3 regions of the Serratia sp. TSO36 genome follow, and region 3 is predicted to be linked to each of the others. Evidence: predicted binding sites of a transcription regulator. Region 3 holds the regulator's gene; each other region holds the start of a gene.

Region 1 (7,782 bases), on a different contig from region 3:
GCCACCCACACCTCGTCGTCCGGCGACATCGGCCGCCCTTGCGTCGTCAGGATGTGGCGTTCGTCGTCGTCCAGCCGGGTGTAGTTCACCAGCCCTTCTGCCATGCCGAACACCTGCTGCAGTTGGCAGCCGATTTCGTTCTGAATGCGCGCCGCCAGCGTCTCGCCCAATTTGGCGCCGCCCACCTGCAGCAGTTTCAGGCTGGCGAGCTGGGCATTGCCGCCCCACTCTTCGATCGCCTGCAGCCACAGCGTGACCGCCGGCGGTACCAGCGCCGTCACGTTGATTTGGTGCTGTTCGATCAGGCGGAAGCACTGCCCGGCGTCCGGATCGGCGGCGAACACCACCAGCCCGGCGCCATAAAACACGCCCAGCACGCCCGGCGAACTCATCGGGTAGTTGTGCGCCACCGGCAGCGCGCACAGATAGCGGGTCTGCGCGTCGAAACGGCAGATCTCCACGCTGCGGCGAATGCTGTAGTAGTAATCATTGTGGGTGCGCGGGATCAGCTTCGGCGTACCGGTGCTGCCGCCGGAAAGCTGGAAGAACGCCACCTGATCGGCCGCGGAAGGCTGCGCGACGAAACCGTCGCTCGCTTCGTCCAGCCAGGCGGCCAGCGCCAGCTCGCCCTCGGGCTGGCTGCGCAGCGCCACAACCCGCAGCGAAGGATGCGCATCGCGGAAGGCGCTCAGGAATTGATCGTCAGCAAACAGCGCGTGCTGGCGATCGGCGATCAGCAGCGCCGGTTTGATCTGCTCGGCATAGGCGTTCAGCTCGCTGCGCTGATGGCTGAACAGCGCGTTGACCGGCGCCACGCCAATTTTCAGCAGCGCGAAGAACACGATATAGAACTCCGCCACGTTGCCCAGCTGGACCAATGCGGTATCGCCGGATTTTACGCCGCGGCGCAGCAGAGCGGCCGCCAGGCGATCGGAGCGCTGTTGCAACTCGCGGTAGGTCAGGCTGCCCTGGGCGTCGATAATCGCCGGGGCGTCGTTGTTGGCCTGGCGATCGAGGATCTCGGTCAGCGGCTTGTCAGTCCAGTAGCCGCGTTCGCGATAGCGGCTGGCAAACTCCGCCGGCCAGGGGGTAAAGGCAATGCTCATCTTGTCGTTATCCTTGATTCATACCAAAGGCACGCAGAATGGTGCTGAGTTTGGTGCCTGTTTCATGCCATTCAGATTCGGGTGAAGAGTCTTCCACAATGCCGGCGCCGGCGAACAGACGCACCCGGTTGCCGTCAACGGTGCCGCAGCGGATAGTCACTACCCACTCGCCGTTGCCTTCGTCATCGCACCAACCGACGATGCCGCCGAACAGGCCGCGATCGAACGGCTCCAGCTTGCCGATCAGGGCGTGCGCCTCGGCCGTCGGCATGCCGCACAGCGCTGGCGTTGGGTGCAGCAGGCAGGCCAGCGACAGGGCATTTTCGTCTGGAGACGCTGCCTCGCCGTCGATCGGCGTGGAGAGGTGCCACAGCGTGGTGGTGGTCAACAATTCGGGGGTGTGCGGCACGTTCAGGTAGCGGCAGCGGCCGGCCAGCACGTCACGCATGCTTTCGGTGACGATGCGATGCTCGTGGCGATCTTTCGCCGAGGCCATCAGCCGCTCCCCCACTTCGCGATCGCGCTGCGGGTCGGCCTCGCGCCGGGCGGAACCGGCCAGCGGGTTGGAATAGAAACGGCCACCGTCCTGGCGCAACAGCAGCTCCGGGCTGGCGCCCAACAGCGCGCCCTGCTCCAGCGGCACGTGGAAGTGGAAACCGTGCGGGTTTTGGGCGATCACGCGCGCCATCAGCGCATGGCGATCCACCGGCCGGCGCGTTTCGATCTCCAGCAGGCGCGACAAGACCACTTTATCCAGCTCACCGGCCTTCATCGCGTCAACGGCATCGCTGACCATGTTCATGAACGGCTGCTGCTGCGGCAGCTCCGTTATGCCAGCCAGCTCCGGCCCCTCTGCCGCCGGCTGAACGCCGGCCATAAAAGCGGCGCGATCGAACCAGCGGCTCTGCTGCGGAATAAACAGCGCCGAAGGCTGCCGGGTATCGAACGGGATAGCGCCGCACAGCAGCGGATTTTTGATGCCGGCCTGACGAGCCTCGGCAAACGCCTGCCGCACGCTGCGCTGGAACTCGCCGTTCAGGTCGGCGCCGTCCGCGGCCGGCAGGCGAATGCGGCTGAAACATCCGGTGGTGGTCAAGCTGCGGAAAGGGGAGGTAAAGAAGAAGCCCGACGCCGGAGAAAAATCAGCGGCGAACCGGTGTTCTTCGCGCTCCTGCATTTCCTTTCGATTGATGTCGTTCACGGCAGTATCCATCGCTTCGCCCTCAGATTTTGAAGTGATAACCAATATAATAATGATTATCATTTGAGTTAATTCCGCGCTAAATTACTCGCCGATATTTGCCATGTCAATAAACGTAAGCACTTCTTTCATTTCAAAATCATGACATAAACGCTGTGGGTTTTACGCATGCCGATGATAAGCATTGCTATTTGATCCCACAGCGTTGTCTTAACGCGTTCGACTACTTTTCTGTGGCGGGCTGCGGCTCCGGTTTGTGCAGCGTCACCTGGCGTAAACCGGTCATGGCGAACAGCAACAGGATGCCGAGCAGCGCCGCGCCGAAGCCGAAACCGCTGGCGCTCATCGCCGGCAGCATAAAGGCGCCCATCGCCCCCAGCAGCAACGCGCCCAGCGCATCGCCCACCACGTTTTGCGCCGTCCACAGGCCGTTGATGCGGCCGAGGAAGTTATCCGGCGTCAGGCTCTGGATCAGGCCGTATTGCAGCAGCGAGTTCAGCGCGCTCAGGTAGCCGAACGCCACCAGGCACAGCAACGCCAGGCTGTACCACGGCATCAGGCCGAACAGGCCAATGGCGGCGAACGCCGCGATCGCCGTCAGCAGCATCACCCATCCGGGGCGCGCCACGTGCGCCACGCGCCCGCTGGTGAAAGCACCGATGGCGGCGCCGAGCGGCACGGCGGCGTACATATAGCCGAGGTGGGCGGCGTCGATGTGCCAACCTTCCGCCATCGCCGGGTACAGCACGCGCACCGCACTAGCCATGGTCAGCAGCGCGCCGATCAGCGCCACCATGCCGATCACCTTGTTCTGGAACAGGAAGGCGAAACCGCCCGCCAGCGCGCGCAGCGGGTGTTCACGCGGCTGCGGCGGCGGCATCAGCTGCGGCAGGCTCAGCAGCGGCAGCAGCGTCAGCAGGGTGCCGAACGCCGCCAGGCCGTAGTTCCAGGCAATGCCCATATGGGCGATCACCAGGCCGCCGATCGCCGGAGAAAGGATCGAGCCGAAGCGCACCGTCAGCATGCTGATGGCGCCCGCCTGCACGATGTTTTCGCGGCCCACCAGCGCCGGCGTGGCCGCCAGCAGCGCCGTCACCCCCACCGCGCCGAAGAAGCCGTCCCACACCGCCAGCAGATAAATGGCCGCCAGCGAAGGCGACGGCAACAGGGCGTTGAGGCACAGGCCGACGAAGCCGATGCCGCAGGTGGAGCGCGCGAACAGGATCAGTCGGCGCCGCTCATAGCGATCGGCCAATACGCCCCCCATCAGCAGCCCGGCGAACATGCCGCCGCCGGCCAGCGTCACCGCCAGCCCGACCTGCAGGGTGGAACCGGTCAACGCCTGGATCTGCACCGGGATGGCGATCGCCATCAGCCCCAGCGCCACGATGGAAATAAAGCGCGCGCAGAATACCGCGCGGAAAGCCCGGTTGGTTTTCAGCAGGCTAAAATCAAGCAGGATGGAGGGTTTGCTACTCATCGGTTATTCACCACATCGTTAAACGGGGATTCTGCAGTTGCGGGGCGCTATGCTAGCACAGATGGCGAAATCAATAATGATAATAAAACTCATTGATATTCAACCGTGAGCAACCGCAAGAAACGCCGCCACACGCGGGGTCATCCCCGTGCCTGGCGGCGAGATGACGGACGCGATTACAGCGTGCGCAAGATCCGGTTCAGCAGCGGCCCCAGCACTTTGAACGACGCCGGCGAAACGATATCGACATGCGCGCAGTCCAGCTCGTGCGCCTGCAGCGCATCGACGTACTGCGACCAGGTTTGCTGCACGTCCATCCCTTCCTGCAGCGTGCGTTTGGCGACGAACAGCGTCGCCTGGCCGTGGAAACGGGCGGTACGCGTGTGCGACAACAACCGCACCGAGTCGGCGTAGTTGGCTTCAATGCTGTCGAACATCGCGGTGCGCGTCTCGCCCAGCGCCGGATCGAGCGTATCCTGCGACACCGCCAGGAACTGCTCGCGCTCGCGCTGCACCTCCTTCAACACGTTGTCGTCCAGCATCACGTCCCAGTTTTGGGTCTCCGGCGGATAGGTATCCAGCAGGCCGAGGAACGCCACCTGCTCGCCGCGCGCCTGCAGCCGGGCGGCGATGCCCTGCGCCAGCGTGCCGCCCAGCGAGTAGCCGATGAAGTGGTACGGCCCATGCGGCTGTACCTGCAACACCGTCTGCAGGTGGGCATCCACCACCTGATCCATATCTTCGCTCAGTGCCAGCGGGCCGTCCGGCCGCGGCGACTGGATACCGACCAGCGACCAGTGCTGATCGAGATAGCGCGGCAATACGCTGAACTGCCAAGAGAAACCGGACGCCGGGTGCAGACAGAACAGCGTCGGCCCCTCGGTGACGCGCAGCGGCAATACGCTGTCGAAGCCGCTGCGATCGGCCTCTTCCTGCGTGCGATCTTCCGCTAACAAGACAGCCAGCTGCTCGACGCGCGACGCCACCATTACCTGGCCGACGGACACCGCCTTGCCCAGATCGCGGCGCAGCTCCGCCGCCAGCCGCATCGCCAGCAGCGAATGGCCGCCGAGCGCGAAGAAATCGTCATCGGCGAACACCTGCTCGCGCTGCAGCAATCGGGCAAATACCGCCGCGATCTCGCTTTCCAGCCCGGCCTGCGGCGGCCGCCCAGCCTTGCGCTCGCCGCCCTGCGGCTGCGGCAAGGCCTTGCGATCCAGCTTGCCGTTGGCGCTCAGCGGCAAATCGCTCATTTCCACCAGCGCCACCGGCACCATGTGCGGCGGCAGCCGGTCGGCCAGCGCCGCGCGCAGGGCTTCCGCATCCCAGCTCGCGCCAGGCTGCATCACCAGATAGCCCACCAGCTGGCGCGCATCGCCGCCGGCGTCCACCGGCGTGCCCTGCAGCACCAGCGCGTGCGTCACCGCCTGGCGCACGCCCGGCAGCGACAGCAAGGCGTGGTCGATTTCGCTCAGCTCGATCCGCTGCCCGCGGATCTTCAGCTGATCGTCGCTGCGGCCCAAATATTCCACCGCGCCGTCCGGCAGCCAGCGCGCCACGTCGCCGGTGCGGTACATGCGCCCGCCCTCGCCGAACGGATCGGCGACAAAGCGGCTGGCGGTCAGATCCGGCCGGCCAAGGTAGCCGTGCGCCAGCTGCACGCCGGTCAGATACAGATCGCCCGCCACGCCCGGCGGCACCGGCCGCAGGCGCGCGTCAAGAATGCGCAGCCCCGTGTTCCACACCGGCAGGCCGATCGGCACGTTGGCGCCGGTCACCTTCGCCAGCGCGTCGCCGTAGGCCGGATGCCAGGTCACGTCCACCGCCGCTTCGGTCGGGCCGTAGAGGTTGTGCAGCGGCACCGCCGTGCGGCTTTGCCACAGGCGGCACAGCTCCGCCGGCAGCGCTTCGCCGCTGCAGAACACCTGGCGCAGCTCGGCGCAGCTCGCCACCGCCGCGTCGTCGTCCAGAGCGGCAACGAAAGCCGCCAGCATCGACGGCACGAAGTGCAGCGTGGTAATGCGGTGCTGCGCGATCAGCTGTTGCAGCTGCTGCGGATCGCGGTGCGCCTCCGGCGGCGCCATCACCAGCCGGGCGCCAACCATCAGCGGCCAGAAGAATTCCCACACCGAGACGTCGAAACTGCACGGCGTTTTCTGCAGCACCGCGTCGTCCGCCCCCAGCGGATACTGGTGCTGCATCCACAGCAAGCGGTTGACGATCGCCTGATGGCCGACCAGCACGCCTTTCGGGCGCCCGGTGGAGCCGGAGGTAAAGATGATATAGGCCGCATGGTTCGGCGTCGGGCCCGCGATCGCCACCCCGGCGGCGTGATCGGCCGGCAGCGGCGCGTCATACAGCAAAATTTCGCCCTTGTCGGCGAACCGCGCCTGCTGCGCCGGGTTGGTGATGACCAGCCGCGGCGCGGCGTCTTCCAGCATCATCGCCAGCCGCTCGTCCGGATAACCGGTGTCCAGCGGCAGATAGGCGGCGCCTGCTTCCACGATCGCCATCAACGCCAGCGACAGGAACACCGAACGCGGCAGCGCCACCGCCACGATGTCGCCCGGCCGCACGCCCTGCGCAACCAGCTCGCGCGCCAGCGCCATGACCTGCTCGCGCGTTTCGCGGTAGGTGAAATTGAAATGCGCATCCGCCAGCGCCGGCGCGTCCGGCGTGGTTTGCGCCTGCTGCGCCAGCAACTGGCTCAGCGTGGTCGCCGGCACCGGGTGCGCCGTGTCGTTGACCCGCGCCAGCAGCGCGTGATCGTCGGCGGTCAGCATATCGGCTTCGCCGATCGGCAACGTTGCCTGCGCGGCGAACTGCGCCAGCAGCAGCGGCAACCGCTGCAGGTGCGCCTGCAGTTCCTGGCGACCGTAACGCTCGGCGTTGGCCAGCAGCTCCACCTTCAACTGATGGTGCTCGTCGATAAACAGCGCAATCTCCAGATCGCGCACCGGCCCGGAGGCCAGATCGTGAGTGATGCCTTCGATACCGGCGAAATCCAGCTGGTAATCGAACATTTTGAAGTTGAAGACCGTGCCGTACAGCGGTTCGCCGTCGCCGATGCGCCCCAGATCGCGCTGCACCTGCTCGGCGTCGTAGCGCTGATGGCGGCGCACCGTTTTCAGCTCGCGGCTGATGCGGGCGGCGGCCTCATACAGCGTGGCCTGCGGCTCGAGATGCATCTCCATCGGCAGCACGTTGATCACCGGCCCGGCGGCGCACAGGGCGGCCGATCCGGTACGGCGCATGAAGATAAAACCGGCGCTGAAACTCGGTTGGCCGCTCAGGCGCGATACCCACAGCGCCACCAGCGCCACTGCCATATCGGCGGCGTTCAGCTTCTGCTGCGCGCCGCATTGCACCAGTTCGGCGAAGGCCTGCGGATCGCAGCGCTGTTCCAATCGATGGATGCGCGGCGTGGGGGTTTGCCCGGCCAGCGGCTGCGGGCAGAGCGTGGCCGGCGGCGGCAACTGCCGCGCTTTTTCGAGCCAGAAATCGGCGTCGCGTTGCCAGGCCGGCGCCTCCCGGTAAGCCTGGTATTCCGCCACCACGTCGCTGAACGCCGTGAAAGGCGTCGGTTCCAGCGCGTCGCCGCGGCAAAGATGGGTGTAAATCGCCGCCACGCGGCGAGCGATGGAGGTGAAGCTGAAACCGTCCACCAGCAGATGGTGATAGCGCTGATACCAGAACCAGCGGTCAACCGCCAGGCGCATCACCACATGGCGATACAGCGGCGCGCCGCTGCCGGCGCGCAGATCGCTCGCCAGATCGATGTCCATCAGCGCGCGTGCGGCGGCTTCGGGATCCGGCGACGTCGTCAGATCGACGAGTTCCGGCTCGTGCACCTCCAGCGCGTCATCCAGCCATTGCACCGGCACGCCGTCGCGTTCCGCAAAACGCAGGCGCAGCATGTCCACCTCGCCCAGGCCCTGGATGATGGCCTGCAGCAGAGGCTCCACGGCAATGGGACCGTTGAGTTCGATGGCGTG
Region 2 (7,782 bases), on a different contig from region 3:
GTGCCCTGAATGGCGTCGTGCACGTTTTCCGGCGTCCAGACGGTGATGGCGGCCAGCTTGGCGCGCACCGCTTCCAGCGGCTGACGCGCCACCGGGCGCAGGTGCTTCTTGGCCGCGTCTGCGTCGAACTCGCTGAAGTCTTCATAGAAGTAGCGGCAAGACTCCGCCATCTCTTTCAGCGTTTTGCAACGCTCGCCCAGCAGCTTGACGATGTCTTTCAGTTCCGGGCCGTTGCGGGTTTCAAGGCCCAGTTGCTCAACGTGCCACGCCAGATGCACCGCCACTTCTTCCGCCGGCATATGGTTGATGTAGTGGTGGTTCAGCCACTGCAGCTTTTCGGTGTTGAACGCGCTGGCGGATTTGTTGATCGCTTCCAGCGTGAAGAACTCTTTCATCTCATCGATGGAGAAGATCTCCTGATCGCCGTGGGACCAGCCCAGACGCACCAGGTAGTTCAGCAGCGCCTGCGGCAGATAGCCGTCGTCGCGGTACTGCATAACGCCCACGGCGCCGTGACGCTTGGACAATTTTTTACCGTCGTCGCCGAGGATCATCGACACGTGTGCGTATTCCGGCACCGGCGCGCCCAGCGCTTTGAGAATATTGATCTGGCGCGGGGTGTTGTTGATGTGGTCTTCGCCGCGGATCACATGAGTGATTTCCATGTCCCAGTCATCGACGACGACGCAGAAGTTATAGGTTGGCGAACCATCGGTACGGCGGATGATCAGATCGTCCAGCTCCTGATTGCTGAATTCGATCGGGCCGCGAATTTTATCATCGAAGATCACCGAGCCTTCCTGCGGGTTGCGGAAGCGCACGACGTGTGGCTCGTCGTCGGTGTGGCTGCACTGGCTGTCGCGGCAGTGGCCGTCGTAGCGCGGCTTCTCGCCGTTTTCCATCTGCTTCTCGCGCAGCGCTTCCAGACGTTCCTTGGAGCAATAACATTTATAGGCAGTGCCCTGCTCCAGCATCTCGTCGATGACCGCGTTGTAACGATCGAAACGCTTGGTCTGGAAATACGGGCCTTCATCCCAATCCAGGTTCAACCAGTTCATGCCATCCATAATTGCGTCGATCGCGTCCTGGGTAGAGCGTTCCAGATCGGTATCTTCGATACGCAGAACGAACTCACCGCCCGCATGGCGGCTGAACAACCAGGAATAAAGTGCGGTACGCGCGCCGCCGACGTGAAGATAGCCGGTCGGGCTCGGTGCAAAACGGGTTTTGATTTTCATTGGGTTCACTGCCTTATTACGCAACGCGTGTCGGCGGTTGCCGACGATTGCTCGGAATTGAAAAAAGAGTGGACGACATTGTATCACCACGCGCTAATTCCTCAACGCCGACACGATATTGCACCGGTCGATTTCGCGCGTTTTGCGGCGAGTTTCGCATAGCGTTGCGCAAAGAATCGGCGCCGTTGGCGATAATTATCGCGCCCTGCCTAAATTTGCGGCGAACGATTGAAATCATTTTAAAAACCGTTGACTCACTTTGAACTATCCCTATAATGCGACTCCAACAAGACGGGGCGATTAGCTCAGTTGGTAGAGCATCTCCTTTACACGGAGGGGGTCGGCGGTTCGAGCCCGTCATCGCCCACCATCTTGTTGAGAAAAATGAGAACGAATGAGGGTGATTAGCTCAGTTGGTAGAGCATCTCCTTTACACGGAGGGGGTCGGCGGTTCGAGCCCGTCATCACCCACCATCATTCTCTCGTTTAGCAGTGCCTGGAAGTCCTGAAGTGGGTGATTAGCTCAGTTGGTAGAGCATCTCCTTTACACGGAGGGGGTCGGCGGTTCGAGCCCGTCATCACCCACCACTTCTGCGGGTCGTTAGCTCAGTTGGTAGAGCAGTTGACTTTTAATCAATTGGTCGCAGGTTCGAATCCTGCACGACCCACCAATTCAGAGAAAAGCGCCTTTTGGCGCTTTTTTCGTTTCTGCGCCACCCAACTCTGACTTCATCTTCTCGCAGGCATAGTTTACCGAGTCGTGAAGGATGAAGAACCGTAGCGGTTCGAGCATCGCGCAGCGATACGACAACGCGCAGCGTTGCCCGCAGGGTGAGGCCAAAGGCCGAATCAATCCTGCACGACCCACCAATTCAGAGAAAAGCGCCTTTTGGCGCTTTTTTCGTTTCTGCCGATCGATATCCCTTTCTTCTTCATTCACCACGCGCTGAGATACGAATGGTTATCATTTTGCCGGCTTGGATGGTAAATTAGCGGGCATCCACCACGCAGCCAATCCGCCGCCGGATTGATAAGCCTTAGTTCAAGGAAAGAAAGAGCCCGCTCATGACCCTATCCTTACGCCAGCTGTTCATTGCATTTATCGCCACTTCCAGCCTGCTGCTCAGCGGCTGCGGCCCGGACGACCAGAGCGACGGGCAGAAACCGTCCGCCCCCGCTGCCGACAGCAGTTGGCCGCGCACCATCGACAGCGTCAAAGGGAAATTCACGCTGGAAAAACCGCCGCAGCGCATCGTGTCCACCAGCGTCACCATTACCGGCACGCTGCTGGCTATCGACGCCCCGGTGGTCGCCAGCGCCGCCACCAGCCCAAATCCCCTGGTGGCCGATAAGCAAGGCTTCTTTACCCAGTGGAGCGAAGTGGCCAAACAGCGCCACGTCGAACGGCTGTACCAGGTGGAGCCCAATGCCGAAGCCGTCGCCGCCGCCGCACCGGATTTGATCGTCGTCGCCGCCACCGGCGGTGATTCGGCGTTGAAGCTGTATGACCAGCTGTCCGCCATTGCGCCGACGCTGGTGCTCGACTATGGCGACAAGAGCTGGCAGCAGCTGGCCAGCGAGCTCGGCGAGATCACCGGCCATGAAGCCGGCGCCAAACAGGCGGAGGATCGTTTCGAACAGCGCGTGGAGCAAGTGAAGCAGGCGATCGCGCTGCCGCCGCAGCCGACCACTCCGCTGGTGTATGCCGACAACGGCCGCGAGGCCATGCTGTGGACGCCGGGTTCCGCCCAGGGCAAGCTGCTGACGCAGCTCGGCTTCCAGCTGGCCACCCCGCCGGAAAGCGCCAAAGGCAACACCAGCATGGGTAAACGCCATGACATCATCCAGATCTCCGGCGAAAAAATGGCCGAGGGCCTGAACGGCAAAACGCTGATCCTGTTCGCCACCAACGAGCGCAAAGTGCAAGAGGTGCTGACCAACCCGTTCCTCAAACATCTGGAGCCGGTGGAACAGCGGCACGTCTATGCCGTCGGCAACGATACCTTCCGCCTCGATTACTACAGCGCCACCAACATGCTGAACCAAATCGAACGGCTGTTCAAAAAGCCCTGAACCACGCCGTCGGCGGGTCAGCCTCCTGCCGACGTTTGCCATAAACAGGGCAACCGTTCACATTCAATCAATTGAAATATCAATAGTTATTAACATCGTCAACGCACCTGCGCCACCAACCGGCGGGTGCATGCGGGCGTAAACTCGTGCTACTATTAGCGCCCGCATGAACGCAAATAACAATGAGAATAAAAATCATACAGGAGTTACCGGTGTGAACGTACCCACTCCGACTGAGCGGACGCTTTCGTCCGCACCGCACGCAGCTTACGCCAGTGGCTTCAAACGCATCGCCGGGTTCGGTATCGGCTTGGCGCTGTTGCTGCTGTGCATCATTGCCAGCCTGATGCTGGGTTCCAAAGCCATCCCCTTCCACACCGTCTGGCTCAGCCTGCAGGGCGCCGCGAGCGGTTCCGACAGCACCATCATTCTCAACGCCCGGGTGCCCCGTACGCTGGCGGGCATCTTGGCCGGCATGGCGCTCGGCGCCGCCGGCGCGCTGATTCAGGCCTTGACGCGCAATCCGTTGGCCGATCCCGGCGTGCTCGGCATCAACGCCGGTGCCAGCTTCGCCGTGGTCATCGGCATCATGTTTTTCGGCGCCGCCACCACCGAAAGCTATATGGCCTACGCCTTTGTCGGCGCCGCCCTCACCACCCTGCTGGTCTACCTGATCGGCACGCTGGCGGGCGGGCGCATTAACCCGGTGCGGCTGACGCTGGCCGGCGTGGCGATCGGCGCGGTGCTGCTCGGCATCACCACCGGGCTGTCGCTGATCGATCCGCAAACCTTCGACCAACTGCGCTTCTGGCAGGCCGGCACGCTGGATATCCGCACGCTGTCCACGCTGCCGGTCACCGCCCCCGCCATTTTGCTCGGCTGCCTGCTGACGCTGCTCATCGCCCGGCCGCTGAATACCATCGGCATGGGGGAAGATCTGGCTATCGCGCTCGGCGCGCGCGTGGTGCTGACTCAGGTCATCGCGGTGATCGCCATCACGCTGCTGTGCGGCGCGGCAACCGCCACCGTCGGCCCAATCAGCTTTATCGGCCTGATGGTGCCGCACATCGCCCGCTGGTGGGTCGGCCCCGACCAGCGCTGGATCCTGCCCTACTCCATGCTGCTGGCGCCGATTTTACTGCTGTGCGCCGACGTGGTCGGCCGTCTGCTGGCGGCCGGTGAGCTGCGGGTTTCCATCGTGGCGGCCTTCATCGGCGCGCCGGTGCTGATCTGGCTGGTGCGCCGCAAGAAAACGCTGGGGGGGCTGTGATGAGTCTGCCCCACACGTTGCATATCGGCCGCCCGGACGGCGTCATCAACTGGCGCATGCCGCTGCGCCTGCTGCTGGTCAACCTTTCGCTGCTGGCGTTGTGCCTGGCGATGGCCGTTGCCGCGCTGTGCTACGGCACGCTGCAGCTCTCGCTGGAGCAGGTCTTTGCCGCGCTCAGCGGCGAGGCGCCGAAAAATCTGGTCACCGTGGTCACCCAATGGCGCTTGCCACGTATCGCCATGGCGCTGCTGTTAGGTGCCGCGCTCGGCATGAGCGGCGCCATCTTCCAGTCGATTATCCGCAACCCGCTCGGCAGCCCGGACGTGATTGGCTTTAACATGGGGGCTTACACCGGCGCGCTGATCGCCATCACCCTGTTCAACGGCGGCTATTACTACATCGCCGGCGGCGCGCTGGCCGGCGGCATTCTCGCCGCGCTGGCCATCTACCTGCTGGCCTGGCGGCAAGGCATCGCCGGCTTCCGGCTGATCATCGTCGGCATCGCCATCAGCGCGGTATTGGTCTCCACCAATACCTGGCTGATCATCACCGCCTCGCTGGAGCGCGCCATGGACGCCGCCATGTGGCAGGCCGGTTCGCTCAACGGCATGACCTGGCAGAAAGCCCAACCCGCCACGGCGTTCATCGTGCTGGCGGCCGCGGCCGCGCTGCTGATGGGCAAACGGCTGCAGCTGCTGGAAATGGGCGACGATACGGCGCGCGCGCTGGGCGTGAACGCCGAAGGCAGCCGGCTGTGGCTGATGCTGTTCGGCGTCACCCTCACCGCCGCCGTCACCGCCACCGCCGGGCCGATTTCCTTCATCGCGCTGGCGGCGCCGCAGATCGCCCGCCGCCTGGCCGGCCAATCCTCGGTCACCCTGACGTCCTCGGCGCTGATGGGTGCGGCGCTGCTGCTCGGCGCCGACGTAGTGTCCCAACATCTTTTCGCACCGATCCAACTGCCGGTCGGGGTCGTGACCGTCTGCATCGGCGGTCTGTACCTGATTTGGCTGCTCATCCGTGAGGCCCGCAGATAATGAAGAATGACAATGCCATGAGCCACCGCCTGCACGCCTCGCATCTGAAGCTGGGCTACGACAATAAAATCATCGCTGACGATCTGAGCGTGGCGATCCCCGACGGCGCCTTCACGGTGATCGTCGGGCCGAACGCCTGCGGCAAATCGACGCTGTTGCGCGCCCTATGCCGCCTGCTGAAACCCAGCGCCGGCGAGGTGATGCTGGACGGCAAGAACATCAGCAACTTCGCCACCAAGGCGCTGGCGCGCGAGCTTGGGCTGCTGCCGCAAACCTCGATCGCACCGGACAGCATTACCGTGGCGGATCTGGTGTCGCGCGGCCGCTACCCGCACCAGAGCCTGCTGAAACAGTGGACGCAGGCCGACAAACAGGCGGTGGAAGCCGCCATGGCGGCCACCAACGTCGGCCAGCTGGCGGACCGCAGCGTCGACGAGCTGTCCGGCGGGCAGCGCCAGCGCGTCTGGGTGGCGATGGCGTTGGCGCAGCAAACGCCGCTGCTGCTGCTGGATGAACCGACCACCTATCTGGACATCGCGCATCAGATCGAGCTGCTGGATCTGTTCCGCCAGCTCAACCGCGAGCACGGCCAAACCCTCATCGCGGTGCTGCACGATCTCAACCACGCCTGCCGCTATGCCGATCACATCATCGCTATGCGCGACGGCAAGATCGTGGCGGAGGGGAAACCGGCGGAGATCATCACCGCCGAGCTGGTTGAGCGTGTATTCGGCATGCCGTGCATGATCATCGACGATCCGCTGTCCCACACGCCGCTGGTGATCCCGCGCGGCCGCTACCACTGCGACACGCCGCAGGCATGAAAAAGGCCGGGTTAACCCGGCCTTCGTTTATCCATGACTAGGGAGCCAACAGCGCCCGCAATCCGTCGAGCAAACCGCCGCGCCAGCAGACGGCATCATGCCCGCCGGCGAACACGCGATAATCGACCCGATGCCCCGCCTCCACCAGCGCCCGATGCATTTGGCGATTGACCTGATGAATATCCCTCTCCCCTTCACCGGCTTCCTGAAAGACGCGCAGCGGCGTCGCGGCGCACAAGCCCCGCCGCACCTGTTCAGTCAACCAGCCGACGTCGGCGTCATACTCCTCAGCCGGGTTAATCATCGCTTCAATATGCGGCCACCAGAAAGAACCCGACTGGGTCAATACGCAGCCGAAACGCTGCGGCCAATGCAACCCGGCATACAACGCCGCCAACCCGCCGTAACTCTGCCCCGCCACCACCGTGCGCTGCGGATCGTCGCTGTAAGGCGTACGCGCCGCCACCTGCGGCAGCAGCTCCTCTTGCACCGCCCGCCAGAAAGCCGCATTGCAGGCCAATTCTTCCGCACGCCGCGCCATGTCTATCACGTCGATAAACAGATAAAGCGCCGACGGCAGCCTTCCGTTAAGCGTCTCGGCGTCCAGTGCGGAAAAAATCGGTATGCCATGCAGCCAAAATTGCCCGTCCAGCAGTACGACTAACGGGCGGTCTTCCCCTGCGCCGGTGGCGTACAGCCAGATGTTGCGTCGGTTAGCCAATCGTTCGCTGTGCCAAAAGAAGTGCTGCAAACGCCCAGACGCGGCGGGCAATGCTTGCCCGGCGTCCAACGCCCGCCACGCTGATTGATCCGGCGCCGCCGGCAAATGTATCGCAGACAACGGGAAGCCGCGGCTGCTGCAGTGTGGCGCCACCGGATTGAGCGGATCATGGCGCATCAACGGAAACAACGAACACCACCACTGACGCTGCTGCTGCCGACGCTGAGCCGCATCGCCGGTAAAAGCGGGCGGCAGTTGCGCCGTCTCAATGGGTATAAAACTGTAACTGCCTCGCCAATCTTCGCGAACAGTGAACTGCCACCACCAAATATCGCTACCCGGCCGGCGTTCCAGACTCTGTGGCGAAGGGCTGTGATGGTCGGTCACGCAGTTGATATCGACATACACCTTTTTAATCGGCGAGCGCCGTTCATCGCCCCACGGGTCGCGCCAGAAAAAGGTAACGCGCACCTGCGCTGCGGGCAGCGATTCGACGAGCGGCGTTCCCAACTCCGCGACCTGACGCCACCAATCTTCTCCGCCGAGATCGGGCCTTTGCAGCAGGTTGAGCACCAGGCCATCGGCATGAAGCGAATGCATTTTTCCTTTTTCCCCTGTT
Region 3 (7,782 bases):
GCGGATTCTCACCGGTTACCGCGGTGATTTCAGCCGCCAGCAGGCACATGATGATGCCGTCTTTATCCGTCGACCACGGCTGGCCGTTGAAGCGCAGGAACGAAGCCCCGGCGCTCTCTTCGCCGCCGAAGCCCAGGCTGCCGTCGAACAGGCCGTCCACAAACCATTTGAAACCGACCGGCACTTCCACCAGCTTGCGGCCCAGGTCGGCCACCACGCGGTCGATCATCGCGCTGGACACCAGCGTTTTACCGACTGCGACATCGGCGCCCCACTGCGGGCGATGTTGGAACAGGTAGTTGATGGCTACCGCCAGATAGTGGTTCGGGTTCATCAGGCCTTTCGGCGTGACAATGCCGTGGCGGTCGTAATCCGGATCGTTGGCGAACGCCAGATCGAATTTGTCGCGCAGCGCCAGCAGGCCAGCCATCGCCGACTCGGACGAGCAGTCCATGCGGATGATGCCGTCGTGATCCAGGTGCATAAAGCGGAAGGTCTGATCGATGGAATCGTTCACCAGCGTCAGATCCAGCTTGTAGTGTTCCGCCACGCGCTGCCAATAGGCGATGCCGGAGCCGCCGAGCGGATCCACGCCCAGCTTCAGGCCGGCGCGTTGAATGGCCGGCATGTCGACCACCTCAACCAGGCCTTCGACATAAGGCTGCACCAGGTCTTTGGCGTGCAGGTGGCCGCTGTTCCAGGCCTTGTCCAGCGACTGGCGCTGAACGCCTTTCAGCTGCTGCGCCAGCAGTTCGTTGGCGCGCTTCTCGATCACCGACGTCAGGTTGGTGTCAGCCGGGCCGCCGTTCGGCGGATTGTATTTGATGCCGCCGTCTTCCGGCGGGTTGTGGGACGGCGTAATGACGATGCCGTCGGCCTGCGCGCCGCCGCGGCGGTTGTGACACAGAATGGCGTGCGATACCGCCGGCGTTGGCGTGAAACCGTTATTTTCCTGCACGATCACATCGACGCCGTTGGCGGTCAGCACTTCCAGCACGGAAATGAAGGCCGGCTCAGACAGCGCATGGGTATCTTTGCCCACGTAGCACGGGCCGGTGGTGCCCTGCTGATGACGAACTTCGGCGATCGCCTGAGCGATGGCGAGGATGTGCGCTTCGTTGAAGCTGTGGCGCTGCGCGCTGCCGCGGTGGCCGGAGGTGCCAAACTTCACCGCGTGTGCGGCATTGCCGGCTTCAGGTTGCAGCACATAGTACTGCGACGTCAGCTGGGCTACGTTGATCAGATCGCTTTGGCGGGCGGGCTGCCCGGCACGTGGATTATTCGCCATCGACATATCTCCCTCATCCCTGTCGGTGACCGGGCAATACGTCGCGCACGGCCAGCATGACGGGCTGTTCGCTAAATTAGACGGTACCGCAAACTTTCTCGATCAGTTCCGCCGGGAACTGCATCGCCTGCATGATGTGTTCGATCATGCTGCGTTTGCGGCCGGTATTGGTATTGGTGATCACCCAGTAAGGGGTGCCCGGTACATGCTTCGGCTTGGTATGCGTGCCGTTGGCCAGCAGGGTCTGCTGATCGCCGGCGAAATAGGTGCGGGTACGGCCGGTCAACGCCTCGGTGGCGGCGGCGAAACCGGCGGCATCGAGGGTGTACAGCGTGGACAGCACCAGCATGAAACGGTTGACCGCTTTGTTCTGCTCGGCGTATTCATCCGATAACAGCAGCTCACGCATGGCGCGCACGCGATCGCGCGGACGCTGCGCCGGCGCCGCTTTTTCCAGCTCGACGGACTGCGGGGCACTGGCGGCAGGCAACGCGCGCACCGGCTGCCCGGCGGTGAATTTCAACATGCGGCGTAAAATATCGGACGCGCTTTCACCGATGTGTTGCGTGTGGCTGGCAATATAACGGTAAAGCTCTTCGTCGACTTCAATAGTTTTCATCTTTATCCAATACTGTTTTTTCTACTTAGAACCTGAAGCCAGATCCTGCATTCAAGCCATGGGATTATAAGGTTAAAAGCGCTGGGGCGAACACAACAATGTGCCTCCGGACGGCAAATGCAGACTAATACCTATAGCCGGCACTGCCAAGCCCGCGCCGCGAAAATTCCGCATGATTCATCGTGCGATTCAATCATGATACCCTAATCTGAATCTCTCTCAGTATGAACTTCGCCATGAAATTACATTATCAACTGCTGGCCGCCGAGTCAGACGCGCTGCCGGTGCTGCTGATCCACGGGCTGTTCGGCAATCTGGACAACCTGGGCGTGCTGGCGCGCGATCTGCATAAACAGCACACGGTGATCAAGGTAGATCTACGCAATCACGGCCTCTCCCCGCGCGCCGACGACATGAACTACCCCGCCATGGCGCAGGATCTGCTGGCGCTGCTCGACGAACTGCAGCTGGAGAAAGCGATCGTCATCGGCCATTCGATGGGCGGCAAAGCGGCGATGGCGCTGACCGCCATCGCGCCCGAGCGCGTCGCCAGGCTGATCGTTATCGACGTCGCGCCGGTGAATTACCAGACCCGCCGCCACGACGAGATTTTCGCCGCGCTGAAGGCCGTCAGCGCCGCCGGCATCACCCAGCGCCAGGCGGCCGCCGAGCTGATGCGCGACTACCTGCAGGAAGAAGGCGTGATCCAGTTCCTGCTGAAGTCCTTCCACAACGGCGAATGGCGCTTCAACCTGCCGGTGCTGATCGCACGCTACGAAGACATCACCGGCTGGCAGGAAGTCCCGGCCTGGCCGCACCCGACCCTGTTCATTCGCGGCGGCCTGTCGCCGTATGTGCAGGACAGCTATCGTGCGGACATCGCCCGCCAGTTCCCGCAGGCTCGCGCGCACGTCGTCGCCGGCACCGGCCATTGGGTGCACGCCGAAAAACCGGAAGCGGTGCTGCGCGCCATCCACCGTTTCCTCGACGAAGCCTGAAAAACACGCTTTCCTGGCGAAAAAACGCGCTAAAGATAACGGCTTAGCGCGTTTAGCCCGCAGTTAGGCATTGTCGCCGCTCCATCTGCTGGGGTAATATGGCGCGCTATAATTTTGCCGCCGCGCCAGCGCGTTCGCGAACGCCGGTTCGGGGGTGAATTTGGGTTAGGGTTTATTGGCCCGAAGTGTGTTAACCGATGCCTCCGGAAGCGTGCGAGCGCTTTTTGATGCAAACTCCCTTGCAGTACCGCTACCTATGGCAAAAGAACAAACGGATCGCACGACGCTGGATCTGTTCGCAGATGAACGCCGTCCGGGGCGCCCGAAAACCAACCCGCTCTCCCGCGATGAACAGCTTAGAATCAATAAGCGCAATCAGTTACGGCGCGATAAAGTGCGTGGATTGCGGCGCGTAGAGCTGAAAATCAACGCGGATGCGGTGGACGCCCTGAACAAACTGGCGGAACAGCGCAACATCAGCCGCAGCGAACTCATCGAGCAGATGCTGTTGGCACAACTGGCGGAAGAACAGCCGGAACATTGATCTCTTCGGCCGCACGCGCGGCGCGGCGTTAAGGACAACGCCGGATCGACCACGCTTTTCTTCATTCTCCGGCATCGCATAAATGCGATAAAACCCCGGCGCCACTTTCTGGCATGATACGCATTTACCGGCTAGAGACTGCGCCTGTCGGCGCCCGCCCCGGAGGCGAAAGGCTCTTGCCATGGCATCATTTTAATCGGCGTCAGCGGCGGCAGTGCCGGCGTCGAGTAATGCAATTACTTGAATTTAAAGGTTATACGCGATATGGCTACTGTAGGCATTTTCTTTGGCAGCGACACTGGCAATACCGAAAACATTGCCAAAATGATCCAGAAAATTCTCCAGAAACAGTTTGGCGACGACGTCTCTGAAGTGCATGACATCGCTAAAAGCAGCAAAGAAGACCTGGAAGGGTTCGATATCCTGCTGCTGGGTATCCCGACCTGGTACTACGGTGAAGCGCAGTGTGACTGGGATGATTTCTTCCCGACGCTGGAAGAAGTCGACTTCAACGGCAAACTGGTGGCGCTGTTCGGCTGCGGCGACCAGGAAGACTACGCGGAATACTTCTGTGACGCGATGGGCACCATCCGCGACATCATCGAACCGCGCGGCGCGGCCATCGTGGGCCACTGGCCGACCAAAGGCTACCACTTCGAGGCCTCCAAAGGCCTGGCGGACGACAATCACTTCATCGGTCTGGCGATCGACGAAGATCGTCAGCCGGAGCTGACCAACGAGCGCGTGGACGCCTGGGTCAAACAGATCGTCGAAGAGCTGAGCCTGGCCGATATCGTCGGCTAAGCCCCGGCACTGGCGAAAGGTTGAACAAAGGCCCTGTAAAGTGCATAGTGTGCCCACAGGGCCGTCATCGGCAGCAGGGATTGCTGCGATAGAAGCTACAGATTTGTAACTTCCCACCCCGTCACGGTAGACTGAGATATCGGTTTATCCCATCCATCAAGGCGTTGCATGCAAAACATGCAATAGTGCAATTATATCTTTGTTAACAACCGGCGGTTTCTATTTAGTACAACCGGTTCTATAATGAGACGCATTAACTCTTTGTGCCGACCGATGCCACAGGCGAGTACGCCTCAACTTGATTAGCATAGTAACAGGACTGAATTCGCATGACCGACAACAACATCGCACTGAAGAAGGCCGGCTTAAAAGTCACGCTTCCGCGACTCAAAATCCTGGAAGTACTGCAAAATCCGGAATGCCATCACGTCAGTGCGGAAGATTTGTACAAAAAACTGATTGATATGGGCGAAGAGATCGGGCTGGCAACGGTTTATCGCGTACTGAACCAGTTTGACGATGCGGGCATTGTGACACGTCACAATTTCGAAGGCGGCAAGTCCGTGTTCGAGCTGACCCAACAGCATCACCACGATCACCTGATTTGCCTGGACTGCGGCAAAGTGATCGAATTCAGCGACGAATCCATCGAAGTTCGCCAGCGTGATATCGCCAAGCAGCACGGCATCAAGCTCACCAACCACAGCCTGTACCTGTACGGCCACTGCGAAACCGGTGACTGTCGTGAAGACGAAACGCTGCACGACAAGAAATAAGCCTGACCGGCTATGAAAAACCGCCTCACACCGAGGCGGTTTTTTTATGCCCGCCGTGCAACGGGCAAAAAAATCCCCGGACAAGCCGGGGAAAATCATGTCATGAAATATCACAATTGCAGCGGCACTGCGACTCCACGTACTACTCTCACTTCAACGTCCGCCCCGCGCCGACACGCGCGAAGGCAGATGCATTCCCCCTTCGTTATACGGCCTGCCGCCGGGGCAGCAGGCCGTTGCACTGGGCTTAAACCTTCTCGGCACGGCTGTAGCGTTTACCGTCCGGGCTGACCGAACGCACCTGAACGTCACCGGAAACCGCCGGTTTGGCCTTGGCGTCATAGCGCTGCCACTGCTTGCCGCCGTCGGTGGAATACTCGATGCCCAATCCCGGCAGCGCGATATTCGCCTCCAGCTTGCCGCCCGCTACGCGCGCGCCCGGCACCGGCAGACGGTAAGCGACGCCGCCTTTGTCCAGCTTGGCCAGTTCACGCTGGCCCAGAATATTGGCGAAGCGCAGCCAGTCTTTCTCCAGCGCCTTGGTATCGACAAAGTGGGTTTCCCCGCCTTTGTATTCGCGGCCGGCGCGATAGTCCTGCTCCCAACCGGCGCGGTACCAGGCGCGTTCCGCCACCGACAGCGCGCGTGGGAAGATCATGTATTCCATCTGCGGATCGGTGCGCTGGGTTTCGCTCCACAGCTGAGCGGACAGCCCGTAGGCGCCCGGCCACGGCTTGTCGCTCTTGGCGCTGAAGGGGTTGCCGTCGCGGTCGACCGAGGTTTCCGCGTTCTGCGGCATGTTGTCCGGCGCGAAGCTGAACACCTTGCGCTCGTCGCTGAAGCGGGTGCCCCAGTAGTAACCTCGCTCGTCCGGGTTCACCTCATAAGGGAAGTCCATATAGACGTAGTCCGGGTTGGAAACCACCACTTCATACCCTTTGTTGGCCCAGTCGTTGACGCTATCGAAACCGCCCCAGTACAGGGTATCCCAGAAGTTGACGCCCACGCGCGAGGTGGCGAACGCCTTCGCGCTCTCGGCGTCTTTCAGGCCGTCCTGCCAGGCCTGCATTCTGTCGATGCCGTGCGCCTTCACCAGCTTGCTGACCTCTTGGCCGAAGTAGCTCGGCAGGTGCTCCATGTCGGCCACCTTGCCTTCTTTGATCATCGTCTGGCACACCTGCGACTTGGCCCACGGCTTGTCTTCGTTGCTCTGATCGATGATGCCTTTGCCCGGTTCCGGTTTCGCCTTGTCGGTGTAGCCGGCGCCCAGGCGAATGTTTTTCGCTTCGTCGCCGCCGAAGTGCCAGGTCTTGATCGGCTGGCCGGCTTCTTTATGCATCTGGGCGATCTCGCCGATCACCTTGTCGACAAAGCGCTGGGAAGAGTCCAGGCACGGGTTCAGGTAGCTCTGGCGGTTAAAGAACTGCACGGAGGTGGTGTTGGAGGTATCGGTCGGATCCACCAGGCGGAATTCGTTGGCCTCCTGCTCTTTCCCGGCGGCATGCAGCTTTTTATAGCGCGCTTCCATCGAGACCACCGCGGCGCGGGCGTGCGCCGGCATGTCGATCTCCGGGATCACTTCAATCTGGCGCGCCTGGGCGTATTTGATGATGTCGATATAGTCCTGACGGCTGAAGAAGCCGCCGTAGACGTCCGGCCCCTGGCCGTACTGCGGCAGCAGGCAGGTGGTTTCGCTCAGATCGTGGCAGCGCTGGCCGCCGACGTCCGTCAGCTCAGGCAAACCGGGGATCTCGATGCGCCAGCCTTCGTCATCGCTCAGGTGGAAGTGGAATTTGTTGAGCTTGTAGGCCGCCATCTGATCCAGCAGGCGCAGCACCGCGTCCTTCTTATGGAAGTTGCGCGCCACGTCGAGGAAAATGCCGCGATACTCGAAGCGCGGCGCATCGCTGGCGTCCAGCGTGGCGATCTTGCCGCTGCCGTCGCTCGGCACTAACGACAGGATCGACTGCAGCCCGTAGAACACCCCGGCCTGATCGAAACCGATCACTCGCGCCTCTTTCTTGCCGATTTTCAACTCATAGGCGCCTGACACCGCCATCGCGCCTTTAAACTTGCCCGGCTGAATGTCGGTCTTGATCGGATAGCCGTTGGCCTGAACCGGCACGCCCAGCAGCGCAAAGCGCTGGTTGACGGCGTCCGCCGCCGGCTTGACCAGCGTGCTCAGATCCGGTGCCACGCCGTTACGCAGATCGGCGTCCTGCGCGTGTACTTTCACCTGCATCGGCGTCGGCACGATCTGGCCGCGCAGCGCGCCGGCAGGCAGCGTCTGCAGATCGGCATTGCTGACAAAGCGCGAAGCCGGCGTCATCAGAATGTTTTTGTCGTCCTTGGTGCGCTTCCACTGGTCGCCGGTGAACGGCGCCACGAACTGATCCAGATTTTCGGTATCGGTATTCGCCAGCATTTTCGGCTTGGCGTCGCCGGACGTGGCATACCAGCGCGGCAGGAAGTCGTTTCTGAACAGCTGCCAGTATTCGGCCACCACTGGAATTTCCACCGCCTTACCGGCCGGGAAACCGCTGAATTTGGCGGTCGGCTCCAGCTTGTACAGATCGCCGGTGAGGTGAGCTATCTTGAACTGATCGTTGTCCACCCGCAGGGTCTGGCGCGGGCTGTGGAAATAGATGACCCAGTCTTTGCCGTCGATTGCCTGGCCGTCGTTGCTGAGGGTGAACAACACCCGGTTGCAAGAAGCCCAGTCGGCGCCCAGCGCCGCGCAATCCACGCCGTTT

What was found. Region 3 encodes Fur, which represses iron uptake genes when iron is present. Its sites were predicted from a motif close to ATAATAATGAGAACNACTATCAA; they were not measured.
Region 1: the regulator Fur is predicted to act here: its motif matches at 3,864-3,886, upstream of entS (enterobactin transporter EntS).
Region 2: the regulator Fur is predicted to act here: its motif matches at 3,488-3,510, upstream of fepD (Fe(3+)-siderophore ABC transporter permease).

The regions. Positions count from the first base shown of each region.
Region 1 is NZ_JBJZOU010000004.1:27,040-34,821, reverse strand. It holds gene ACK3CV_RS01905 ((2,3-dihydroxybenzoyl)adenylate synthase) at 1-1,106, opposite strand, end outside; gene ACK3CV_RS01900 (isochorismate synthase) at 1,114-2,319, opposite strand; gene entS (enterobactin transporter EntS) at 2,531-3,787, opposite strand; gene ACK3CV_RS01890 (enterobactin synthase subunit F) at 3,964-7,782, opposite strand, start outside.
Region 2 is NZ_JBJZOU010000021.1:123,211-130,992, forward strand. It holds gene gltX (glutamate--tRNA ligase) at 1-1,238, opposite strand, end outside; tRNA gene ACK3CV_RS18120 (tRNA-Val) at 1,533-1,608, shown strand; tRNA gene ACK3CV_RS18125 (tRNA-Val) at 1,637-1,712, shown strand; tRNA gene ACK3CV_RS18130 (tRNA-Val) at 1,751-1,826, shown strand; tRNA gene ACK3CV_RS18135 (tRNA-Lys) at 1,834-1,909, shown strand; RNA gene ACK3CV_RS18140 (RtT sRNA) at 1,985-2,108, shown strand; gene fepB (Fe2+-enterobactin ABC transporter substrate-binding protein) at 2,304-3,311, shown strand; gene fepD (Fe(3+)-siderophore ABC transporter permease) at 3,526-4,581, shown strand; gene fepG (iron-enterobactin ABC transporter permease) at 4,581-5,618, shown strand; gene ACK3CV_RS18160 (ABC transporter ATP-binding protein) at 5,636-6,442, shown strand; gene fes (enterochelin esterase) at 6,480-7,763, opposite strand.
Region 3 is NZ_JBJZOU010000009.1:247,820-255,601, reverse strand. It holds gene pgm (phosphoglucomutase (alpha-D-glucose-1,6-bisphosphate-dependent)) at 1-1,288, opposite strand, end outside; gene seqA (replication initiation negative regulator SeqA) at 1,365-1,907, opposite strand; gene ybfF (esterase) at 2,132-2,905, shown strand; gene ybfE (LexA regulated protein) at 3,162-3,449, shown strand; gene fldA (flavodoxin FldA) at 3,714-4,253, shown strand; gene fur (ferric iron uptake transcriptional regulator) at 4,583-5,029, shown strand; gene ACK3CV_RS06500 (beta-N-acetylhexosaminidase) at 5,277-7,782, opposite strand, start outside.